Regions from separate parts of the Streptomyces sp. NPDC107559 genome, predicted to be linked through region 1. Evidence: riboswitches for the same ligand, from Rfam matches in the RefSeq annotation. Region 1 holds a riboswitch; each other region holds the start of a gene.
What was found. A riboswitch is a leader RNA that binds a small molecule or an ion and turns the genes downstream of it on or off. The one in region 1 is predicted to bind cyclic di-AMP.
Positions count from the first base shown of each region.

Region 2: linked by a shared signal. The riboswitch ahead of ACZ7OY_RS10970 (M23 family metallopeptidase) and the one ahead of ACZ7OY_RS27020 (C40 family peptidase) in region 1 are both predicted to bind cyclic di-AMP.
Region 3: linked by a shared signal. The riboswitch ahead of ACZ7OY_RS14430 (M23 family metallopeptidase) and the one ahead of ACZ7OY_RS27020 (C40 family peptidase) in region 1 are both predicted to bind cyclic di-AMP.
Region 4: linked by a shared signal. The riboswitch ahead of ACZ7OY_RS16755 (transglycosylase family protein) and the one ahead of ACZ7OY_RS27020 (C40 family peptidase) in region 1 are both predicted to bind cyclic di-AMP.

Region 1 covers NZ_JBVKBD010000010.1:2,057-4,249, reverse strand. The annotation lists gene ACZ7OY_RS27020 (C40 family peptidase) at 1-904, opposite strand, end outside; cyclic di-AMP (ydaO/yuaA leader) riboswitch at 913-1,087, opposite strand; gene ACZ7OY_RS27015 (transaminase) at 1,417-2,193, shown strand, end outside.
Region 2 covers NZ_JBVKBD010000002.1:1,032,168-1,034,360, forward strand. The annotation lists gene ACZ7OY_RS10970 (M23 family metallopeptidase) at 30-782, opposite strand; cyclic di-AMP (ydaO/yuaA leader) riboswitch at 796-960, opposite strand; gene ACZ7OY_RS10975 (M16 family metallopeptidase) at 1,162-2,193, opposite strand, start outside.
Region 3 covers NZ_JBVKBD010000003.1:653,188-655,380, reverse strand. The annotation lists gene ACZ7OY_RS14430 (M23 family metallopeptidase) at 1-793, opposite strand, end outside; cyclic di-AMP (ydaO/yuaA leader) riboswitch at 804-969, opposite strand; gene ACZ7OY_RS14425 (PP2C family protein-serine/threonine phosphatase) at 1,225-2,193, opposite strand, start outside.
Region 4 covers NZ_JBVKBD010000004.1:482,954-485,146, forward strand. The annotation lists gene ACZ7OY_RS16750 (transglycosylase family protein) at 1-359, shown strand, start outside; cyclic di-AMP (ydaO/yuaA leader) riboswitch at 705-873, shown strand; gene ACZ7OY_RS16755 (transglycosylase family protein) at 877-1,539, shown strand; gene eno (phosphopyruvate hydratase) at 1,857-2,193, shown strand, end outside.

The sequences.
Region 1 (2,193 bases):
TGTTCGGGTATCCCGCGACACTGGGAACGGTGCCGAACTGACCGGTGGCGCCGGGAGCGCTCGGGTACTCGCCGCCTCCGGCGAGCGGGCCGGGGGCGGGCGACGGCTGGGTCAGCCACCCGGTGCCCTCGCCGAACAGCGGGTCCTGCTCCGGGACCGGCCAGCGCGGTGCGGCGGCCGGTGCGCTCTCCGGGGCCGGTGGAGCGGTACGCAGGGCGACCTGCCGGGTCAGCAGCCTCCGGGCCTGGGTGAGCTTCTCCTGGTTCTGCCCCTTGGCCGACCGCCGCGCGATCTGCCGTGCCGCGGTGTCAGCCACAGGCGTGGCCGCAGGCACGGGTGCGGGCGTGACCGCGAGAGCAGGCGTCACCGTGGGTGCGGCCGCGGGCGGTCCGGCCGGGAGCGCGGAAGGGGCGGCGGGCAGAGCCGGGAAGGCGTCCCGTGGGCGCTCCGGCGCGGCCGGGAGCGCGGCGATGGGCGCGACGGGCCCGGCGGTGAGCTCCGGGGCGCGCCGGGCGGGAGCCTCAAGTTCGGGGCGAGGGGCCGGAATGGCGGCCGGGAGCTCCGGCGCGGGCGCCGGTGCGGGACGGGCCGACGGGGCGGGCATCCGGTCGGCGGGCAGCACGGCCGCGACGATCGGGCCCACGTTGGCGCGCGCTCCGTCGAACCACTTCCGGGCGACGGCGTCGAGGGCGGGGTCGGACGGCTTGCGCTGGGCGGGACGCGCCGGGCGGCCGGTCCTGCGGTCGCCGACCGACATCGCGCGGGTGGCGTTGTAGGTCCCCGAGTCGGTCTCCGCGCGGTCGTAGAGGGTGTTGATCCGCTGCCGGATCTCCTCGCCGCTGACCGCGTCCGACATACCGGGGAGGCCGAGACCTTCGGGGCGCTTGTCGCGTCCTGGCGCCATCGGCGACGTACTCCTTCCGTGCTCCGCCTACCGAGTTAGCTGTCGGGTTCGGGCGGAGGTTCCGGAAGGCGTGCCCTACGGCCCTTGCCCCGCAGGGCGGTTGGGCCGATTCACCCCAAAGGATCGGTTGGGTCCCCGGCTCCGGCGGCCGCAGTGGTTCACCGGACTCGGCGGAGGCAGCGCGGCCCGGCGGGATTCGCCGGAGGAACCGAGCGGCCTGGCGCCAACTTAGCTAATTTGTGCGGCTCGTGTGAAGGTTGAAGTGCGGTATGTCCGATACGTATTGTGACCTTCATTTCCCTCCGTCGCGCTCCGGGCCGGAGGCGAGAGGGGTGGGGGTGGGGCGGCGGCCGTCGCGCTCCGCGCCCTGTTGGCTCGATCGCTTCGCTCGCTTCGATCGGTGCACGTGAATCGATTGTCGTGACGATCGATTCCGTCGTCGAATCTTGAATCGGCATACGATTCAGTCGTACGCTCTGTGTGCTCATCCGCCGTCGCTCTACGAGGTAGTCATGGACCGCACCCGCCTTCAGCACCTCCTGGCCCGCGAGAGCGCCGAGGCCGACCGTCGCAACCCCCGCTCTAAGACCGCCTACGCGCGGTCCGAGCATCTCTTCGGCCGGGTGCCGATGACCTGGATGAACAAGACCGCCGGTGCCTTCCCGCGCTATCTGGACACCGCGCGCGGCGCCAGGGTGACCGACATCGACGGACACGAGTACATCGACTTCTGCCTCGGCGACACCGGCGCGATGGCCGGCCACTCGCCGGCGGTGGTGGCCGAAGCCGTCCGGCACCGTTTCGCCGAGCTGGGCGGCGCGACCGCGATGCTGCCCACCGAGGACGCCGAATGGGTCGGCGCGGAGCTGACCCGCCGCTTCGGGCTCACCCGGTGGAGCTTCTCGCTGACGGCGACGGACGCCAACCGCTGGGCCATCCGGCTCGCCCGCGCCGTCACCGGCCGCTCCAAGATCCTCGTGAACGGCTACAGCTACCACGGCAGCGTCGACGAGTCGCTCATCGTCGTCGGGCCCGACGGCCTGGGCGCCGCTCGGCCCGGAAACGTCGGTGCACCCTGCGACGTCACGCTGACCAGCAGGGTCGCCGAGTTCAACGATCTGGAGCGGCTGGAGCGCGAACTCGCCCACGGCGACGTCGCCGCCGTCCTGATGGAGCCCGCGCTGACCAACATCGGCATCGTGCTCCCCGAACCCGGCTACCTGGCCGGGGTCCGCGCCCTGACCCGGCAGTACGGCACCCTCCTCATCAACGACGAGACGCACACCTTC
Region 2 (2,193 bases), on a different contig from region 1:
GTCGCCGGACGGCCGCCCGCGGGCGGGTGTCAGACGTTCACCTCGTGGCTGCGGAGGTAGGCGACCGGGTCGATGTCCGAGCCGTACTCGGCGGTCGTACGGGCCTCGAAGTGCAGGTGCGGTCCGGTGACGTTGCCGGTCGCGCCGGAGAGGCCGATCTGCTGGCCGGTGACGACCCGCTGGCCCACCGAGACACCGATGGACGACAGGTGGCCGTACTGGGTGTACGTGCCGTCGTCCATCTTGATGACGATCTGGTTGCCGTAGGCCCCGCCCCAGCCGGCGTCCACCACGGTGCCGTAGCCGACCGCGTGGACCGTGGTGCCGGTGGAGGCATGGAAGTCGATGCCGGTGTGGCTGCCGGAGGACCACAGCGAGCTGCTGGCGAGGTAGCCGGTGGAGACGTAGGAGCCGGTGATCGGCGACACGAACGTGTTGAGACGCTTGCGCTCGGCCTCGCGGGCGGCGCGCTCCTCGGCCTTTCGGGCGGCCGCGGCCCGCGCTGCGGCCTTCGCGTGGGCGATCTCCTCGGCCAGCTGCTCGGCGGCTGCCTGCTGCTGGGCGGCAGCCTGTGCGTCGACCTGCTCGGCGGCCTGGTCGCCGAGGGTGACGACCGGGGTGAGGCCCGTCTGCTCGACGGAGTTCTCGGCGGCGAGCGCGGGGGCCGCGAGGCTGCCGACGACGCCGGTGGTGGCGAGAGCTGCGATACCGGCCGCGTGCGCACTGGTGCGCTTCATCCGGCTGGGACGACGGTGCTTGCCGGAAACGCCCGTGAACGCCATGTAAGGGGCTGGTCCTTTCCTTCCCTCTCGCCTACCGGGTTAGCTGACGGGTTCGGAGCAGGAAGGTCTCCTACGGACCCCCTCGCGATGCGCGCGGGCGTCCGATTCACCCCAGGGACTGCAATGGGTCCCCGGCTCCCCTGGCTCGCGCCGTACGGGGACTCGGCGATGACTGTCCGCTGCCGCGGTTGCGGCGCACTGCCCGACGAACAGTCCAAGTGACCGTACGGGCGCGGTCTTTGGATCATCAAACGGATCGCGGTATTTGTAGCGCACGCCACAGAGCAGACAGGGCGCCTCTCCCATAATTCGGACATCCTGGAACGGGCAGGGGCCCCGGCGACCGACATGTCACCGGGGCCCCTGCCGCGCGCGTGCCCTACTCGGCGGGCACGACGGTGACCTCACCGATGCCGAGCGCCTCGACGGGCTCCTTGATCTGTGCCGCGTCGCCCACGAGGATCGTCACCAGACGGTCCACCGGGAAGGCGCTCACGGCCGCGGCGGTGGCCTCCACCGTGCCGGTCGCGGCGAGCTGCTGGTAGAGCGTCGCCTGGTAGTCGTCGGGCAGGTACTGCTCGACCTGGTCGGCCAGCGTGGCCGCCACGGCCGCCGCGGTCTCGTACTTCAGCGGCGCCACCCCGACGAGGTTCTGCACGGCGACGTCGCGCTCCGCGTCGGTCAGCCCCTCCCCGGCGAGCGTGCGCAGCACGGTCCACAGGTCCGCCAGGGCGGGACCGGTGTTCGGGGTGTCCACGGAGCCGCTGATGGCGAGCATCGCGGCGCCCGTGCCGTCCGGCGCCGACCGGAGCACCTGGCCGAACGCGCGCACGCCGTAGGTGTAGCCCTTCTCCTCCCGCAGGACGCGGTCCAGCCGGGAGGTGAGGGTGCCGCCGAGGCAGTACGTGCCGAGCACCTGCGCGGGCCAGACACGGTCGTGCCGGTCGGCGCCGGTGCGGCCGATCAGCAGCTGCGTCTGGACCGCGCCGGGGCGGTCGACGATGACGACGCGGCCGGTGTCGTCGGCGCTCACCGGCGGCACCGGGCGGGGCTCGGCCGAGGAGCCCTTCCAGGCCCCCAGGGTGTCGCCGAGCAGCTCGTCCAGGTCGATGCCCGCGAGGTCGCCGACGATCACGGCGGTGGCGGTGGCGGGGCGGACATGCCGGTCGTAGAAGGCGCGCACACCGGCGGAGTCGATCTTCGTGACCGTCTCCTCGGTGCCCTGACGGGGGCGCGACATGCGCGAGGCCTCGGGGAACAGCTCCTTGGAGAGCTCCTTGGCCGCGCGGCGCGCGGGGTTGGCCAGCTCGTGCGGGATCTCGTCGAGCCGGTTGCGCACCAGCCGCTCGACCTCGCTGTCCGCGAAGGCCGGCGCACGCAGGGCGTCGGCGAGCAGGCCGAGCGCCTTCGC
Region 3 (2,193 bases), on a different contig from region 1:
AGCCGGCCCAGCCCGCCTCGGTGATCGTGCCGCTGTGGATCGCCTTGATGAGCGTTCCGGTGGGCGCGGCGAAGTCGAGGCCCGTGTGGTACCCGGAGGACCACATGGAGCCGGCCTCGCCGAAGGTCGAGGTGATCGTGTACGAGGAGGTCGGCAGCGTGTACTGCTTGGCGAGCTCGGCCAGGCGCTCGGCCTCGGCCTTCTTCGCGGCCTCCTCCTCCGCCTTCTTCTTGGCGGCTTCGGCCTTGTCCTTGGCCTCCTGCTCCGCCTTGGCGGCCGCGTCGGCGGCGGCCTTCTCGGCAGCGGCGGCGGCCTTGGCCTCGACCTGGGTCTGCTGCTGCTCGGCCTGGGCCATGATCCGGCTGCGCAGCGCCTCACCGGCGTCGGTGGTGCCCTGGGCGGTTTCGGCGTTGGTCACGCCTATGCCGCTGAGCGGGGTCGCGACGTCCTGCGTGGTGTCGGCGGGCTTCTCGTCCGACAGCAGGGAGCCGACGGAGGGAAGGTCGGGCATGGAGATGGAGACCGGAGGCTTGCCGGTGTTGGCGCTGGCCATTCCGCCGCCGGCGACGGCGGCTATGACACCGACGCCCAGGACGGTGGAGCTGCGGGCGAGTCCCCCGCCACGCTGCTTGGCGACGCGATGCTTGCCACGCGGGGGGCGAACGGTCTCCGCGGTGGGATTCCACTCCTCCCACGGACCCTCGTCGGCGCGGTAGCTGTCGAAGCCGAAGGCTTCGGTGCTGGGCTGGCTCGGCACGAACGGGGCCTCTGGGGCAGGCGGGTTGGACGCCACGTGGGCGTGCTCCTTCCTTCCTTCTCGCCTACCGGGTTAGCTGACGGGTTCGGAGCAGGAAGGTCTCCTACGCGCGTATACCGCCTGTCACTGATGTCACTGACAGTGGTGGCCGTGCGATTCACCCCAGGGTGTTGGTTCCCCGGTTCCCTTGCGGGATTCGGCGCGTGCGCACGGAGCCGCCTTGTGACGGCTGGGACGACCGCGCTGCGTTATCGAACGTTAATGGGCGCGAGGGCCGGATTCCAAGCCGTTCCACTTGATCAATAACATTTTTGGCCAGGACTTAAGGCGATGACCGGCGGAAATCGGGCGAGTTGACCCTTGTGCGAGGCTCGGGGCGACGCCTCAGGAGTCACCGGGGTTTTGATGGTGACTCAGATGTTATGCGCAGGGGGGTCGCGCGATCACTCCATGTGACGAAAGCCCGGTCAGGGTCGTCGGACGGCGAGCAGGGCCATATCGTCCGTCAGACCTCCCCCGCAGTGCCGGTGCACATCCCGCGCGAGAGCGGCGAGCAACTCCTCGGGGTCGTGGAAGGAGCGGCCGGCGAGCCGCTCCTCCGGGTCGTAGAACCGGCCTTGGGTGTCGCGCGCCTCGGAGGCGCCGTCGGTGTACAGGAGCAGGGTGGCACCCCTGGGGAACCGGGTCTCCTCCGCGCGGTCGGGCCGGCTGCCCAACTCGCCCATGCCGAGCGGCAGAGCCGGCTCGGTGGCGGGCAGGGGGTGCACGGTGCCGTCCGGGTGCAGCAGCAGCGGCGGCGGGTGCCCGCGGTTGAGGATCCGTACCGTCTCGTCCCCGTGCGGAAGTTCGGCGAGTACGGCGGTGGTGAAGCCCTCGAAGGCGTCGGGCCCGTCGCGCCGGGTGCCCTCGCGCGCCAGCGCCCGCTCCAGCCGCTGCGCGACCGCCTCCAGGGTCGCCTCCTGCTCGGCGGCCTCCCGGAAGGCCCCGATGACCACGGCCACCGCCGACACCGCGCCCATGCCCTTGCCCCGTACGTCCCCGACGACCAGCCGTACGCCGCGCGGGGTGTCCTGCACGGCGTAGAGGTCGCCGCCGATGAAGGCGTCGGCCTGGGCGGCCTCGTAGCGGGCGGCGACGTCGTACCCGCCGATCCGGGCGGCGGGCTCGGGCAGCACCGCGCGCTGGGCGGCCTCGGCGATCCCGCGGGCGCTGGCGAGGCGCTGGTCGCCGCGGCGCACGACACGGTTGATGACCGCGGCCATCACGGCGACCGTGGCCACGGTGACGATCTCGGTGACCGCGTCGGCGTCCGGGACCCGGGCGGACCGGGCGTGCACGGCGTACGCGCCGGCCACGGCGGCCACACCCGTGACGGCGGTGCCGAGGAAGGAGTACAGCGGGGCCGCCACCAGCGGGGCGGCCGTGAACAGGGGCGC
Region 4 (2,193 bases), on a different contig from region 1:
GAGCCTCCACCGACCCGTCCTCGACGCCCGCCGCCGGTACCGCGTCCGCCGACCCCTCCGCCCTGCCTTCCGGCACGGCCTCCACCGCCGCGCCCTCCGCGAGCGCGACGGACAAGACGGACAATAGTGCGGATACCGCCACGAGTGGCGCTCAAGGCGACGATTCCTCCGCAGGCGATGCAGAGGTGGACAATTCCGCCAACTCCCGGCAGGCCATCGGCGCTTCGGGCCTGGTCGACACGGGTGACCTGACCGGCACCGGCCGCCACCGTGGCGCCAGCGCCGACGAGGACACGTCCTCCGTCGACGCCGACCTGTCCTTCATCGGCCGGCACGCCTCGACCGCCTACGGTTCCTGACCCGCTCGCCGGGGTGGTCCGCCACCCCCGGACCGGCCCTCCGCATTCCCGCGACGGACGGCGCCTGCTCCGCATGGTGAGCAGGAGGCGAGTGGTGCCGGCCGGGACCGTGTCTTCCCCGGTCAGGCCGGGGAGGCACCTGTCTAAACGGGCGTAAAGCGGCGAGAGTTGACGTCCCGTTTCACCGCTAAATGTCCGTTTTGGTGAAACTGTGGGATGAGTCTCAGAAGCCCTGATCGTCTTTGGAAATAACCGGATCGCCTGCCTACGGTCGAGACCGCTCGCCACAGCGGGCACCGGCCGCCGCAACGCCGAATCCTGCCAGCGGCTGCCCGGGAACATTCGTCGCGTCAAGCGCCGTCGGCAGGAGCGGGGGACCCAAGGTAAGCGCCGGGCCCAGCGGTTGAAGCTGGTGCCGGCTCGGGGTGAAGCCGCGTCCCGTGAGGGGCGTGGCCGGGCAACTCAACCGGCCCGAACCCGACAGCTCACCTCGCAGGCGTCGGTGAGGGGATCCACCATGCTGTTTTCCGGTAAGGGCACGCACCGCCGCCCGTCCAAGGCCACCCGCATCGCCGCGCTCGCCGGTGTCGCCGGTGTCGCCATCGCCGCCCCGCTGTTCGCGGCCGGCAACGCCTCCGCCGCCACCGCCGCCGAGTGGGACACCGTCGCCCAGTGCGAGTCCGGCGGCAACTGGGCCATCAACACCGGCAACGGCTACTACGGCGGTGTCCAGTTCTCCGCCTCCACCTGGGCTGCGTACGGCGGCAAGCAGTACGCCTCGCAGGCCAACCTGGCCACCAAGGCCCAGCAGATCACCATCGCCGAGAAGGTCCTCGCCTCCCAGGGCAAGGGTGCCTGGCCGGTCTGCGGCAAGGGTCTGTCCCGCACCCCCTACGCCGCTGCCGCCCCCGCGCCGAGCACCGCCACCCGCTCGACCGAGACGCAGACCGCCTCCCGCTCCGCCGAGCGCCCGGCCGTCGCGCAGACCGTCACCACCCCGGCCGGCCAGAAGGTCGCCAAGGGTGACGGCGAGTACAAGGTCGTCAAGGGTGACACGCTCAGCAGCATCGCCCAGAAGCACCAGGTCAAGGGTGGCTGGCAGGCGCTGTTCAAGCTGAACAAGGGTGTCGTCGCCAACGCCGACGTCATCTACCCGGGCCAGCAGCTGCACCTGAAGTGACAGCGCGCTCGTAGCTGAACCACGGCGGCCTCCCAGCCGTGTCCTTCATTGTGGAGGCCACGTGAGGGCCGCCCCCCGTCCCCACGGGCTCCCCGTCCCGGTGCGTTCTTCCCCCGTACGCACCGGGACGGGGTTTTTTGTCGAACCGGCTTTGTTCCGTTCGGAAACAATTTACTCTCGGTTCCGTCCATGACGCGGTCAACGACCGGTTGATCGCCCCGGGACGGTTAGGCTCAGTCCCGCGCGGCCACCACAGGCCTGCGCATCACCACCGGGCTCTCCGGCCCGGCGTAGCTTGCGTCACATCCCAGAAGGAGATGCTCGTGCCGTCCATCGACGTCGTCGTAGCCCGGGAAATCCTGGACTCCCGAGGCAACCCCACGGTCGAGGTCGAGGTCGGCCTCGACGACGGCAGCACGGGTCGTGCCGCCGTCCCGTCCGGCGCCTCCACCGGTGCCTTCGAGGCCATCGAGCTCCGTGACGGTGACCCCAACCGTTACCAGGGCAAGGGTGTCGAGAAGGCCGTCCTCGCCGTCATCGAGCAGATCGGTCCGGAGCTCGTCGGCTACGACGCCACCGAGCAGCGCCTGATCGACCAGGCGATGTTCGACCTGGACGCCACCGACAACAAGGGCTCGCTCGGCGCGAACGCCA